One region of the Cellulosimicrobium sp. NPDC057127 genome, then DNA from elsewhere that is predicted to be linked to it. Evidence: riboswitches for the same ligand, from Rfam matches in the RefSeq annotation. Region 1 holds a riboswitch; each other region holds the start of a gene.

What was found. A riboswitch is a leader RNA that binds a small molecule or an ion and turns the genes downstream of it on or off. The one in region 1 is predicted to bind S-adenosylmethionine.
Region 2: another riboswitch for S-adenosylmethionine. It lies ahead of ACFTZA_RS00810 (aminotransferase class V-fold PLP-dependent enzyme); the one in region 1 lies ahead of ACFTZA_RS05395 (nucleotidyltransferase family protein).
Region 3: another riboswitch for S-adenosylmethionine. It lies ahead of ACFTZA_RS06195 (methylenetetrahydrofolate reductase); the one in region 1 lies ahead of ACFTZA_RS05395 (nucleotidyltransferase family protein).

Annotation. Positions count from the first base shown of each region.
Region 1 covers NZ_JBHUUP010000004.1:80,909-85,317, forward strand. The annotation lists gene ACFTZA_RS05385 (alpha/beta fold hydrolase) at 1-524, opposite strand, end outside; gene ACFTZA_RS05390 (cobalamin-independent methionine synthase II family protein) at 625-1,833, opposite strand; gene ACFTZA_RS05395 (nucleotidyltransferase family protein) at 2,112-2,636, opposite strand; SAM riboswitch class IV at 2,737-2,851, opposite strand; gene ACFTZA_RS05400 (histidine phosphatase family protein) at 3,022-3,714, shown strand; gene ACFTZA_RS05405 (hypothetical protein) at 3,789-4,358, shown strand; gene ACFTZA_RS05410 (VOC family protein) at 4,372-4,409, opposite strand, start outside.
Region 2 covers NZ_JBHUUP010000001.1:188,145-192,553, reverse strand. The annotation lists gene ACFTZA_RS00820 (MaoC/PaaZ C-terminal domain-containing protein) at 1-309, shown strand, start outside; gene ACFTZA_RS00815 (CsbD family protein) at 409-582, shown strand; gene ACFTZA_RS00810 (aminotransferase class V-fold PLP-dependent enzyme) at 689-2,089, opposite strand; SAM riboswitch class IV at 2,124-2,239, opposite strand; SAM riboswitch class I at 2,395-2,496, shown strand; gene ACFTZA_RS00805 (rhodanese-like domain-containing protein) at 2,502-3,008, shown strand; gene ACFTZA_RS00800 (O-succinylhomoserine sulfhydrylase) at 3,005-4,273, shown strand; gene ACFTZA_RS00795 (DUF6226 family protein) at 4,334-4,409, shown strand, end outside.
Region 3 covers NZ_JBHUUP010000004.1:261,362-265,770, forward strand. The annotation lists gene ACFTZA_RS06190 (hypothetical protein) at 1-1,563, opposite strand, end outside; SAM riboswitch class I at 1,756-1,858, shown strand; gene ACFTZA_RS06195 (methylenetetrahydrofolate reductase) at 1,863-2,921, shown strand; gene metE (5-methyltetrahydropteroyltriglutamate--homocysteine S-methyltransferase) at 2,954-4,409, shown strand, end outside.

The DNA.
Region 1 (4,409 bases):
TCGGCCGGGAGCGGCCCGACGTGGCTCACCAGCGCGATGAACTTCGCCATCGCGGGGCCGTAGCCCTCGCGGTGGTACGTGTCGACGATGTCGAGCTCGGCGGCGTCGGCGACCTCGCGGTCCTCGAGCAGCGCCGTGACCGGCGGCTCGTGCGACACGAACGTGCCGATCGCGGCCGGGTGCTGCTCGATCCACGAGAGCCCGACGATGCCGCCGCCGCTCGACCCGAACACGTCCACGGTGCCCAGTCCGAGCGCCTGGACGATCCGGTGCAGGTCGTCCGCGTGGCCCGGCATGGTCACCTCGCCCCCGGGCGCGAGGGTGCTGCGCTCCGCGCCGCGCGGGTCGTACGTGATCACCGTGCGGTCGTCGAGCAGCGCGACGAGCTGCTCGAAGCCCGACGCCCCCATGGGCGACCCCATGACGACGAGCGGCGGCAGGTCGCTCGCCGTCGCCGGCTCGTTCACGTCGTAGGTGAGGACGGCACCCGGCACGTCCAGGGTGTAGGTCTTGCGCTCGCTCATGGTCGCCTCCGCGTCGTCGTCCCGCCCGGGTGCGGGCGGTTCCTCCACGAGGACGACGACTGCGGAGCCGACCGGGACTCATCGGTGCCGCGCGGAGCCGTCAGCTCCAGAGGCGGCGTGTGGCGATCTCGGCGCCCTGCGCGAGCGACTCGAGCTTCGCCCACGCGATCTGCGGGTGCACGCGCCCGCCGAGCCCGCAGTCGGTCGAGGCGACGACGTTCTCGCGCCCCACGCGCGTCGCGAACCGCTCGATGCGCTCGGCGACGAGCTCGGGGTGCTCGACGACTTTCGTCGCGTGCGAGACCACGCCCGGCAGCAGGAGCTTGCCCTCGGGCAGCGCGACGTCGTCCCACACCCGGTACTCGTGCTCGTGGCGCACGTTCGCGGCCTCGAACGAGTACGCCGACGCGTTGATCTCGAGCATGAGGCCGACGACGTCCTGCATCGGCAGGTCGGTCGTGTGCGGACCGTGCCACGAGCCCCAGCACAGGTGGTACCGCACGCGGTCCTCGGGGATGCCGCGCAGCGCGTGGTTGAGCGCCTCGACGTGCACCCGGGAGAAGGCGAGGTAGTCCTCGACGGTCGGCTCGGGCGTGACCTGGTCCCAGGACTCCGCGAGACCCGGGTCGTCGATCTGGACGACGAGGCCGGCGTCGACGATCGCGAGGTACTCCTCGCGCAGCACGTCCGCCCACGCGTACGCGTACTCCTCGTGGGTCGCGTAGTGCTCGTTGGCGATGCGCGTCGCCGAGCCGGGTGCGATCGCGGTGACGAACGCGTCCTGCACGCCCGCGGCGTCGGCGGCCGCGCGCAGGTTCGCGGCGTCCTGCGCGACGGCGGCCTGCCCGGTGTACGTCAGCGGGCCCGTCACCTTGGGGAAGGCCCCGGGACCCTCGCCCGCGAAGATGCCCGACGTCGGGTCCGTGTACGCCTCGCGGAACCGCGCCTGGTCACGGCGGTTGCCGAACCCGGTGAGGCGCACGTCGCCGGGCGCGGACTGCACGTCGGCCAGCACCCACGCGGCGTCCGTGTCGAGCTCCAGCCCGCCAGTGCGCTGGAACGAGTACGACCACCACGCGCCGTAGTCCATCGGCGACGACATCGACTTGCCGTACTCGCCGTCGCCCACGAGCGTGATGCCCGCGCGCCGCTGCCGCTCCACCACGTCCACGACGGCGTCGCGCAGCAGCGCGTCGAAGTCGCCGTTCCCGTCGCCTGCCTCGCGCGCCGCGTTGGCCGCGAGCAGCTCGGGCGTGCGCGGGAGCGAGCCCGCGTGGGTGGTCTGGATACGGTCCTCGTTGCGGCGCACGGCCCTGCCTCTCGTCACGTCACCGCGCCCGTCCGGGCGCGACCCCGATCGTCACACGCCGGCACGCCGTCGGGACGTTCGCGGCCACCATGCGGGAGCGCGTGCGCCTCACATGTCGACCGATCGCCACTCTCGACGGAACCTACCCGTCGGCATCACGCTCTCCGGCCGCACGGCGTCGACGACCACCTGCTGCGTCCATGATCCTTCTTCGACGTGATGCACGAGCACGGCCAGATGCTCCAGCGCCTCAAGGGCGTGGTCGCCGTCACTCCTTCTCACAGCGGGATCGCCTCGATGGTCGCGCGCACCGCATCACGCAAGGTGCGCTCCGGTACGACGTCGACCGGGCGACCCAGTATCTGCTCGAGCTCCGCCTGGAGGGCGCCAAGCCCGAAGAGCCCGACCCTGTCGTCGAGGTCGACGAGCAGATCGACGTCGGAGTCCGGCCTCTCGCCACCGGCGGCGACCGAGCCGAACACGCGCACGTGCCGGGCACCGTGGCGAGCTGCCGCCTCGACGACCTCGTCCCTCTTGACGCGCAGCACGTCGTCGAGTACCGAGCCGTGCCTGTGCTCCTGCGACGGGCGGGGGCCTTCATGCGAGAGAGCTCGGTCGAGCAGACGCTTGACCTCCGGCTGGCTGCGACCGAGTGCCACCGCGGTTCGGCGCTGGCTCCAGCCGAGGTCGTGCGCCTGGCGGACGGCGCGCTCCAGCGTCGCACCGGCCTCTGCGCGCATCGTGTCCGCACGGGCACCCGCACCCTCCAGATACCGGGCGAATGCGTCCTCGACAGCGCTCATCAAGCCACCTCCGATAGCAGATGCTATCACTTCGGGTCGTCGGGGGCAGCGGACGTGGTGAGACCGCCAGGCCCTGCTCGCGCGACGCCGGCAGACGTCGACCTCGCGCATCCCGCGGCCGTGGCCGGGGCCGGTCTTCCCCCTGGGGCACCGTGCGCGAGGGGCGCGGTTGCCGGACCGGCACGCGGAGGGCGTCTCGCCGGCCACTCGTGACCTGCCCCGATGTCTACACGACCGCGCGGACGCACGGCAAGCGCGCACCTGCGCGACCCCACCGGACGCCCGCCGGACGTCTGCCGGACTCCTGCCCGACGCCGTCCGGTCACCTGCCGGGCCTAGCGTCGAGCGCGGACACAGCCGGGACCACCGGAAGGGCACAGCGACGATGACCCTCACGATCACGCTCGTCCGCCACGGGCAGACCGTCCTCAACGCGCGCCGGCACCTGCAGGGCGCGTGCGACTCCCCGCTCACGCGCACGGGACGCGCCGGCGTCCGCGTCACGGCGCAGCACCTCGCGCTCCACGACTTCGACGCCGTCTACTGCTCCCCGCAGGGCCGGGCGGTCCTCACGGCGATGGAGATCCTGCGCCATCACCCCGACCTGCCGATGACGGTCGACCACGACCTGCGCGAGCTGTCGTTCGGCAGCTACGAGCGACGCCCGGAGCACGAGCTCGACGCCGTCGAGTCCTGGACGGACCTCGTCCCCGCCGTGCTGGCCGGCACCCACCCGGGAGTGGGCGGCGGCGAGCCCGGCGCCGACTTCATGGCCCGCGTGCGTGGCGTCTTCGCGCGCATCGTGGCCGCGCACGACGACGCGGCCGGCCCGGGTGCGGCGGAGGACCGGCAGGTGCTCGTCGTCGGGCACGGACTGACGCTCGGCGCCTACCTCGCGACGATCGACCCGTCACGCCTCGTCGCGCTGCCGAACGCGTCGGTGTCGACGGTCGAGGTCACCGACGGGCGCGCCACCGTCGTGGCCGCGGGGATCGACGTCGCCGGGCACGGCTCGGTCGCGGCACGCCCGGCCCCCGTCCCGCACGACGTCGCGCCGGTCGCGGTCGCGCAGGGCTGACCTCGGCCCTGCCGTCCGGGCGCCCGCGCCGCTACCCTCGGGGGCGCAGCACAGCCCGAGCCGGGAGGACGACGATGACCACGGCGACGCCACGCACGACGGTCCTGGACCGCCTCGACGCCGCGCTGACCGCACCGGACGCGACGCGCACCGAGCGCGCGCTCGGGTACGGCACCGCGCTCGTGGGCGGCGTCCTCGCCCTCGTGCTGGCGCTCCGCGCCGACCTCGACGTCTGGCAGGTCGCGCTGCTCACGCTCGTGGGCTTCGACCTCTTCGGCGGGGTCGTGGTCAACGCGACCGCGTCCGGCTCGCGCCGCTTCCACGCACCGGGCACTCCGCGCCACCGCGTCGTCGTCTTCACGGCGGTCCACGTGCACCCGCTCGTCGTCGCCGCGCTCGTGCCCGACCTGCCGTGGCCGACGGCGGTCGTCACCTACGCCGGCGTCCTCGCCGCGGTGGTCCTGACGGTCCTGGTGCCCGACGCCGTCCGCGCGCCCGTCGCGTTCGCCGCCGCCGCGGTGCTCGTCGCCCTCCTCACGACGGCGCTCGCTCCCGAGCCGTGGGTCGCCTGGGTCGGGCCGCTGCTGGTGCTCAAGCTGCTGCTCTCGCACGCGCTCCCCCACCCCGCCGCCGCCCGGGCGTGACGCGACCCGACGGCTACGGCTGGCCCTGCGGCGCGAACTCGGACAGGACGA
Region 2 (4,409 bases), on a different contig from region 1:
TTCGGCTTCCCGCGGGCCATCGCGCACGGCATGTACACGGCCGCGCGCGCGCTCGCCGAGGCCGGGCCCGCGCGCGGCGAGACGTACGACTGGACCGTGTCCTTCGCCAAGCCCGTCCTCCTGCCGAGCACCGTCGACGTCGCGATCCGCCCGGCAGGTGCCGTGCCCGCGGGCGTGCGGGACGCCGTCGGGCAGGTAGCGGCTGCCGTGCCCGACGGCGCGGACGGCCCGGCCGAGGGCCTCGCCTACCAGGCGTGGGACCGCACCGGCCGGCTCCACCTGTCGGGGCGCATCACGCCACGTCGGTGACGTCTCCCCACGTCGGCGTGCCTCTCGAGGACGTTCCACCACGTGCGTGGAGGGAGCCACGTGCCTAGGGTCGAGACGTACCGACGAGAGGAGCACCTCATGGGTCTCGGAGACAAGATCGAGCACGGCGCCGAAGAGGCGAAGGGCAAGCTCAAGGAGGGCGCCGGCAAGGCGACGGACGACGAGCGCCTCGAGTCGGAGGGTCACGGCGACCAGGCCAAGGCCAACCTCAAGCAGGCCGGCGACGACGTCCGCGACGCCTTCAAGAAGTAGCCCACGGCACTCACGCCGCCACGACGCAGCAGAGGGCCCCGCCGTCCACGGCGGGGCCCTCGTCGTGTCCGGGCGGTCGCGCGTCGAGCCCGGGCCGCCGGTTCGGTCAGTCGGCCGGGCCGCACCCCGCGGCATCGGCGAGGAATCCTGCCGCGGCGGTCGCGAACAGTCCTTCGAGCCCCGATCCCGCGGGCACGGGACGCGGGTCGTCGACGACGGTCCAGCACCCGTCGACCACCGCGTACCGGACGGACGGCCCGTGCTCGACGTACGCGCGCACTCCCGCGACGAGGCGCGCGACCTCGGCACCGGTGGTGCCCACGCCGACGGACGCGCGGATCGCACCGGCGTCGTACCCGAGGCGGGCGAGCAGCGGGTGGGCGCAGAACCGGCCGTCGCGCACACCGATGCCGTGCTCCGCGGACAGGTAGGCCGCGACGAGGCCCGGGTCGTGACCGGTCACGGAGAACGTCACGACGCCGACGGGGTCGGCCGCGTCCGGCCACACCGTCACGACCCGCACGCCGTCGATCTCCGCGAGCCCGTCGACGAGCGCGGCGCGCAGCGCGGACTCGTGGGCGTGCAGGTCCGCGGGGTCGATCGTCGCGAGCGCGTCGCACGCGGCCGCGAGCGCCACCGCACCCACGACGTTCGGCGAGCCCGCCTCGTGCCGGGCGGGCGCCGCCTGCCACTGGGTGCCGTCGACGCGCACCTGGCGCACCGCGCCTCCGCCCGCGAGGTACGGCGTGCCGGCGTCGAGCCAGTCGCGGCGCCCGACCAGCGCACCCGCGCCGAACGGCGCGTACGTCTTGTGGCCGGAGAACGCGACGTAGTCCGCGCCGGTCCCCGCGAGGGAGAAGCCGCGGTGCGGGACGAGCTGGGCGCCGTCGAGCACGACGCGCGTGCCGGCGTCGTGCGCGATCCGCACCACCTCGGCGACGGGCAGCGCCTCGCCGGTGACGTTCGACGCCCCGGTCACGGCGAGCAGGGCGTAGTCGAGGCGGCCGAGCTCGGTGCGCAGGCCGGAGAGCGACTCGGCCACGCTCGTGCCTCCGGCGAGGACGGTCGCCCCGCCCGCGCGCTGCCAGGGCAGGAGGTTGGCGTGGTGCTCGACGTCGAGGACGAGCACACGGCCGGGAGTGCCGTCCGGGTTCTCGGGCACGCAGCCCGCGAGGAGGTTGAGCGAGTCGGTGGTGTTGCGCGTGACGACCGTGACGTCGTCGCCGCGGGCGCCGACGAACGCCCCGATCCGCGCGCGGGCCGCCTCGTACAGGGCGGTCGAGACCTGCGACAGGTAGCCGGCGCCGCGGTGCACGCTCGCGTAGAGGGGCAGCACCTCGGTGACGCGGTCGGCGACGGCGCGCAGGGCGGGCGCCGACGCGGCGACGTCGAGGTTGGCGTACGGGACGCTGCGCCCGTCGACGAGCGGGACGAGCGTGTCGCTGCCGACGACGGGCAGCAGCGCGGGCGTGTCGGTCGTACAGGTGGTGTCGGCGAGAGCGGTCACGGCACGGTCCTCCGATGTCGGGTCGGGGAGGTGCTCCCCGCGCTTGCCGCGCACCGGTCGGCGTGCGGCCTGGTCGTCACCCGGGGCACCCCGCCGCGAGAGGAGGGTTGCCGGCCAGCAAACCGGGGTTTCGCGCTGGCACTCATGACCTGCGCACCAGGATGAGCGAGGCTCGGAGACGCGTCAAGGACTGGGCAGCGTGTCTCACATCGCGAGCGGCGGGCTGTTCACCGCCCGGTGTCGACATGCGCCCACGTGTCGAGACGGCTGTCCCACCCGCTGGTCGGCGTGCCGTACGATCCGAGGAACCATCCGGAGCGGCCGAGTGACGTGGCACGTCGACGCCGCAGCAACCCCCCGTGTCGTCCAAGCACGGGCGAGGGTGCTACTGCCACGATCGATGGAGGACACCATGAGCAACCCCGCACCCCGCCGCACCTCGCTGCCCGAGGCCCGGCCCGCCGCCGGCTACGCCGGCGACATCGACCCCCAGCAGGCGTTCGACCTGCTCGCCGACGACCCGCGCGCGGTCCTCGTCGACGTCCGCACCGAGGGCGAGTGGCGCACCATCGGCGTTCCCGACGTCGCCGACCTCGGCCACGACGTCGTGTTCGACGAGTGGGTCACGCCCCTCGGGCCCAACCCGGCGTTCCTCGACCGCCTCGCCGACGCCGGCCTCACGCCGGGCGACGAGCGACCCGTCGTCTTCCTGTGCCGGTCCGGCCAGCGTTCGATCGGTGCCGCGCGCGCCGCGACCGCCGCCGGGATCGGGCCGTCGTACAACGTCGTCGAGGGCTTCGAGGGCGCGCAGGGGTTCTCCGGAGCGCGCGACGTCGAGGGCTGGAAGGTCCGCGGCCTGCCCGTCACCACGTACGACGCCGCCCAGGCCGGTACCGCGGACGGCGAGGCCGCGCGATGAGCCCGGCGGACGGCGTCGGGCACGAGGTGCCGGGCGGGGTGCCGGGCGGCTCTGGCCGCAAGCCGCTGCCCGCGACCGCGCGGCCTGCGACGCTCGCGGTGCGCGGCGGCAACGCGCGCACGGACTTCCAGGAGACGTCCGAGGCGCTGTTCCTCACCCAGGGGTACACGTACGACCGCGCCGCCGACGCCGAGGCGGCGTTCAAGGGCGAGGTCGACCGGTTCGTCTACTCGCGCTACGGCAACCCGACCGTGCACACGTTCACCGAGCGGCTGCGCCTCATCGAGGGCGCCGAGGCGTGCCACGCGACCGCGTCGGGCATGTCGGCCGTGTTCACGTCGCTCGCGGCGCTCGCGCGGTCCGGGTCGCGCATCGTCGCGGCACGTGCGCTGTTCGGGTCGAGCATCGTGATCTTCGACGAGATCTTCGCGAAGTGGGGCGTGCGGACCGACTACGTCGACGGGCACGTGCTCTCCCAGTGGGAAGAGGCGCTCGCGACGCCCGCGGACGTCGTGTTCTTCGAGACGCCGTCCAATCCCATGCAGGACATCGTCGACGTGCGGCGCGTGAGTGAGCTCGCGCACGCCGCGGGCGCCGTCGTCGTGCTCGACAACGTGTTCGCGACGCCGCTGCTGCAGAAGCCGCTCGAGCTCGGCGCGGACGTCGTCGTGTACTCGGCGACGAAGCACATCGACGGTCAGGGCCGCGTCCTGGGCGGGGCCATCCTCGGCAGCGAGGAGTACGTCGGTGGGCCCGTGCAGACCCTCATCCGCAACACCGGGCCGACGCTGTCGGCGTTCAACGCGTGGGTGCTGCTCAAGGGTCTCGAGACGATGCCCGTGCGCGTCGCCGCGCAGAACGCGAACGCGGAGCGGGTGGCGCGGGCGCTCGAGGAGCTGCCGGGGCTGGCGCGCGTGCGCTACCCGTTCCTCGACTCGCACCCGCAGACGGAGCTCGCGCGCTCGCAGCAGTCCGGCGGCGGCACCGTCGTGACGTTCGACCTCGCCGTGCCCGGAGGGACCGACCCCGAGACGGCCAAGAAGAGAGCGTTCGCGTTCCTCGACGCGCTCCAGGTCGTCGACATCTCCAACAACCTCGGCGACGCGAAGTCGCTCGTCACGCACCCCGCGACGACGACGCACCGCAAGCTCGGGCCCGAGGGCCGCGCGGCCGTCGGGATCGCGGAGACGACCGTGCGGCTGTCGGTGGGGCTCGAGGACCCGCTCGACGTGATCGAGGACGTGGAGCAGGCGCTGCACGCCTGAGCGTCGCCCGCGGGGAGAATCCTCGTGCCCGACGGCGCGCGGTCGGCCTAGCCTGACGACGTGCCCGCCTACGTCCGCCCGCCGATCCCGCGTCAGGTGTACCACGACGCCGACGGGCGGCCGTACGAGTACGGCG
Region 3 (4,409 bases), 180 kb from region 1:
GACGACGACGTTCGCCCCCGCCTGGAGCAGCCCGCCGACGCACTCCCACGCGCCCTGCTCGTAGCCCGGCGGTCCTCCGGACTCGGCGAGCGCGTGCACGCCCTCGCCGACGTCGACCTGGGTCACCGCGGTGCTGCCGGACGGCCCCGAGATCGTCGCGTCGGCCCCGTCCGGTCCCGGCCCGGTCGCCGACAGCGTCCAGTCCTCCGGGGCCGCGGGCCCGCCGTCGACCTCCTTGACGAGCGTGAGCAGGGACGGCAGCGGCGTGTTGGTGATCGTGCACGTGACGTCGCCGCCCTCGGGCACGGCGACGACGTCGCCCGTCACCGTCGCGCCCGTGCACTCCCACGGACCGGCGGCGAAGCCGCTCCAGCCGTCCTCGGCGAGCGTGTAGTCACCCGCGGGGACGTACGCGTCCGTGACGGCGTCCGACCCGGACGGCCCGCTGACCGTCGTCGCCGCGCCGGTCGCGGTGAGCGTCCAGTGCTCCGGCACGGCGAACCGCTCGCCCTCGAGCAGCTTGGCGAGCGTGAGCGTCGCGCCGGTCCACGTGTTCGTCGCCGTGCACACGACGTCCTCGCCCTCGGCGACCGTGACCGCGCCTCCCGAGCCGTCGCCGGCGGCCGCCCCCGTGCACGCCCACGCGACGTCGTACCCGGGCGGGCCGTCCTCCGTCAGCGCGTACGTCCCGGTCGCGACCTCGACGGCCGTGACGTCGGCCGAGCCCGTCGTCCCGGAGAGCGTCTGCGGGCCGGCCGCGGCGAGCGTCCAGTCCCCCGGGGACGCCGGGCCCCCGACGACGTCCTTGACCAGGGTCAGCGTCGGCGCGGTCGGCGCGACCGGTCCGACGTTCGTCACCGTGCACGTCACCGAGGCCGCGAGGTCGATCGTCACGACGTCGCCGGCGAGGTCGGCGCCGTCGCACGCCCACCCGTCGCTGCGGTAGCCGTCGGGACCGCCCTCCTCGGAGAGCGTGTACTGCCCGATGCGGACCTCCTGGCGCGTCACGGCGTCGGAGCCCGAGGGACCCGCGATCGCGGAGGGCCCCTGCGCGCGCAGGGTCCAGTCCTCGGGCGACGCCGTCCCGCCCACGACGTCCTTGACGAGCGTGAGCGTCGGGAAGATCGCCTCGTTGTCGACCGTGCAGGTCAGCGTGCCGCCCGGGGGGACGACGACCTCGGGCGTCGGGTCGAGGATGTCGTCGCCCCCGCAGCTCCAGCTCTGGAACCGGTAGCCGTCGACGCCGCCGGACTCCCAGATGCGGTAAGTCCCCGCCGGCACCTCGAGGGACTGGACGCCGTTGAGCCCGTCCCCCTCGATCACCTGCCCGGTGTCGAGGTTCCGCGCGTGCATCGTCCACAGCTCGCGCCGGCCCTCGGACGAGCCGGTGTCGAGGTTCTCGATCCGCTTGAACAGCGAGAGGCGTCCCGTCTCGACCTGCGCGGCCGCGGACCTGCCGGCGGGCACGACGAGTGCGACGAGGAGCGCGACGGCGAGCAGCGCTGCTCCGAGGACGACGATCGGACGTGACGCGCGCGGGGCGCGGGACGAGCGGTTCGGCACGGGTCGGCACCTCCGTCGCAGGATCGGACCGACCGTAACCCGTGGGGGGGCAGGACGCCCGCCGACCGCGGGAGCGGGGGCAGGGCGCCCGCTCCCGCGGGAACTCGGGCCTGCCGCATCTCACCCGTCGTCACGTCGTCTCATCAGGCGGGCGCTCTCGACCGCATGGCGGATCGCCTCTACGATCGAGGGCAACCATCCAGAGCGGTCGAGAGTCCTGGCTCGACGACACCGCAGCAACCCGCCGACGGAAGCCTCCCGAGGACAAAGGTGCTAACGCCAGGGTCGATGGAGTGACTATGGTCCACGAGGCATCCTTCACGCACGGTCCCACCGTGTCGTTCGAGCTCATGCCGCCCCGGCGCCCCGACGCGGCGCCGAAGTTCTGGGAGACGGCGCGCCGGCTCGTCGCGACGCACCCCGACTTCGTGTCCGTGACCTACGGTGCCGCCGGCACCGACCGCGCGACGTCGCGCGAGGTCATCGCGCGCCTGGTCCAGGGCACGCCCGTGCTGCCGATCGCCCACCTCACGTGCGTGGGCGCGTCGCGCGAGGACGTCGAGGAGGTCATCGCCGACTTCCTCGACGCCGGCGTGCGCAGCTTCCTCGCGCTACGCGGCGACCCGCCGAAGGACCAGCCCGACTGGCGGCCCGCGCCGGACGGCGTCCGCTCGAGCATCGAGCTCGTCGCCCTGCTGCGCGAGGTCGAGGCGTCGCGCTGCGCGGCGAACCCGTCGTCGGCCCTGCGCGGCGCGGCCCGGCCGCTGACCATCGCCGTCGCGACCTTCCCCGACGGCAACCGGCCCGCCGGCACGACGCGCGCCCAGGAGGTCCGCCGCCTGTGGCAGAAGCAGCAGGCCGGCGCGAGCTTCGCGATCACCCAGCTGTTCTACGACGCGTCGTCGTACACCGACTTCGTCGCCGAGGCCCGCGCGGCCGGCGTGACGATCCCGATCCTCGCCGGGCTGCTGCCCACGACGGAGCCACGACGGCTCCGCCGCGTCGAGGAGCTCATGGGCGTCCCCGCTCCCCGGCACCTGCTGGAGGCGCTCGACGCCCTGCCCGACCCGCAGGCGCAGCACGCCTACGGGATCGCGTACTCGGTCGACCTCGCGCAGCGCGTCCTCGACGCCGGCGCCCCCGGTCTGCACGTGTACACGTTCAACAAGCACCACGCCGCACTCGACCTGCTCGAGGGTGTCCACCTCGGCGGCGGGACGCGCGGGACCGACGGTGGGAGCCCGAACAGCTCGGGCGCCGTACCGTCCCCGCTCGTCCCGGACCTGGCCAGCGGGCCGTGGGTCACCGGCACCTCCCTGCCCACGACGGGCGCCGCCACGCACGGCAGCCCCGTCTGACCGGTCCCCGGGACCAGCAAGAGGTATCGATCATGACCGTCTCCGTACCCTCCCCTACCCACTTCCCGGCCGACGGGCCCGTGCCGTTCCCCGCCGGGACCGTCCTCGGCTACCCGCGCATCGGGCGCCGCCGCGAGCTCAAGAAGGCCGTGGAGGCCTTCTGGGCCGGGCGGACGAGCGCCGACGAGCTCGAGTCCACGGCACGCGAGCTGCGCCTCGCGACCGTGCGGCGCCTCGTCGAGCTCGGGCTCGACGCCGACGACGCGTCCGTCCCCGGCTCGTTCTCCTTCTACGACCAGGTGCTCGACGTCGTCGCGACGCTCGGGGCCGTCCCGTCACGGTTCGCGTCGCTCACCGACGCGGACGGTCGTCTCGATCTGTCCGGCTACTTCACCGTGGCCCGCGGCCAGGGCGAGGACGCGCCGCTCGAGATGACCAAGTGGTTCGACACGAACTACCACTACCTCGTCCCCGAGATCGGGCCGGACACCCCGGTCCGCTTCGTCGACGACCTCGTCGTGCGCGAGTTCGTCGAGGCGAAGGAGGCGGGCGTCGTGACCCGGCCGGTCGTCGTCGGGCCCGTGACCTTCCTCGCGCTCGCCAAGGTGGACGACACCGTGGGCCCGGACTCCGGGTTCCGCCCGCTCGACCGCCTCGACGACGTCGTCGCCGCCTACGCCGACCTGCTGCGCGCGCTCGCCGCGGCCGGCGCGCCGTGGGTGCAGCTCGACGAGCCGGTGCTCGTCACCGACACGGTCGGCGTGCCGCCCGCCGACCTCGCCGCGGCGGTGGAGCGGGCGTACCGCGTGCTCGCGACCGATCTCCGCCCTGTGCCGAACCCCGGCTTGGACGGCACGCAGGCCGCCGGGAGCCACACAAGCCCGGGTTCGGCGGGCGGGGTGCGCCCGGCGATCCTCGTCGCCGCGCCGTACGGCGGGCTCCAGGGCCGGGCGTCCGACGACGCGGGGGCGGGCACGGGTGCGGCGCCGCTGGACGGGCTCGCCCTGCTTGCGCGGACCGACGTCGACGCGATCGCCGTCGACCTCGTCAAGGGCGCGGTGCCGACGGGGTCCGCCGCGGACGGCACCGTGTCCGGGCTGGCGACGAAGACGCTCGTCGCGGGCGTGGTCGACGGCCACAACGTCTGGCGCGCGGACCTGGCCGCGCGGCTCGAGGTGGTGGACGCCGTGCGCGGCCTCGGGGCCGGCGCGCTCGCCGTCGGGACCTCGACGTCGCTCCTGCACGTGCCGCACGACGTCGAGGACGAGACGTTCGCCGAGCCGGGGACGCCGGGCGCGCCGCGCACCGCGCTGGACCCGCGCCTGCGCGAGTGGCTCGCGTTCGCCGACCAGAAGGTGGGCGAGGTCGCGACGCTCGCCCGTGCGCTCACCGCGGGGCGCGACGCCGTGGCCGAGGAGCTGGCCGCGTCGAGCGCGGCCGTCGCGTCCCGCGCGACGGCGACCGGCGTCGTCGTGCCGGCCGTGCGCG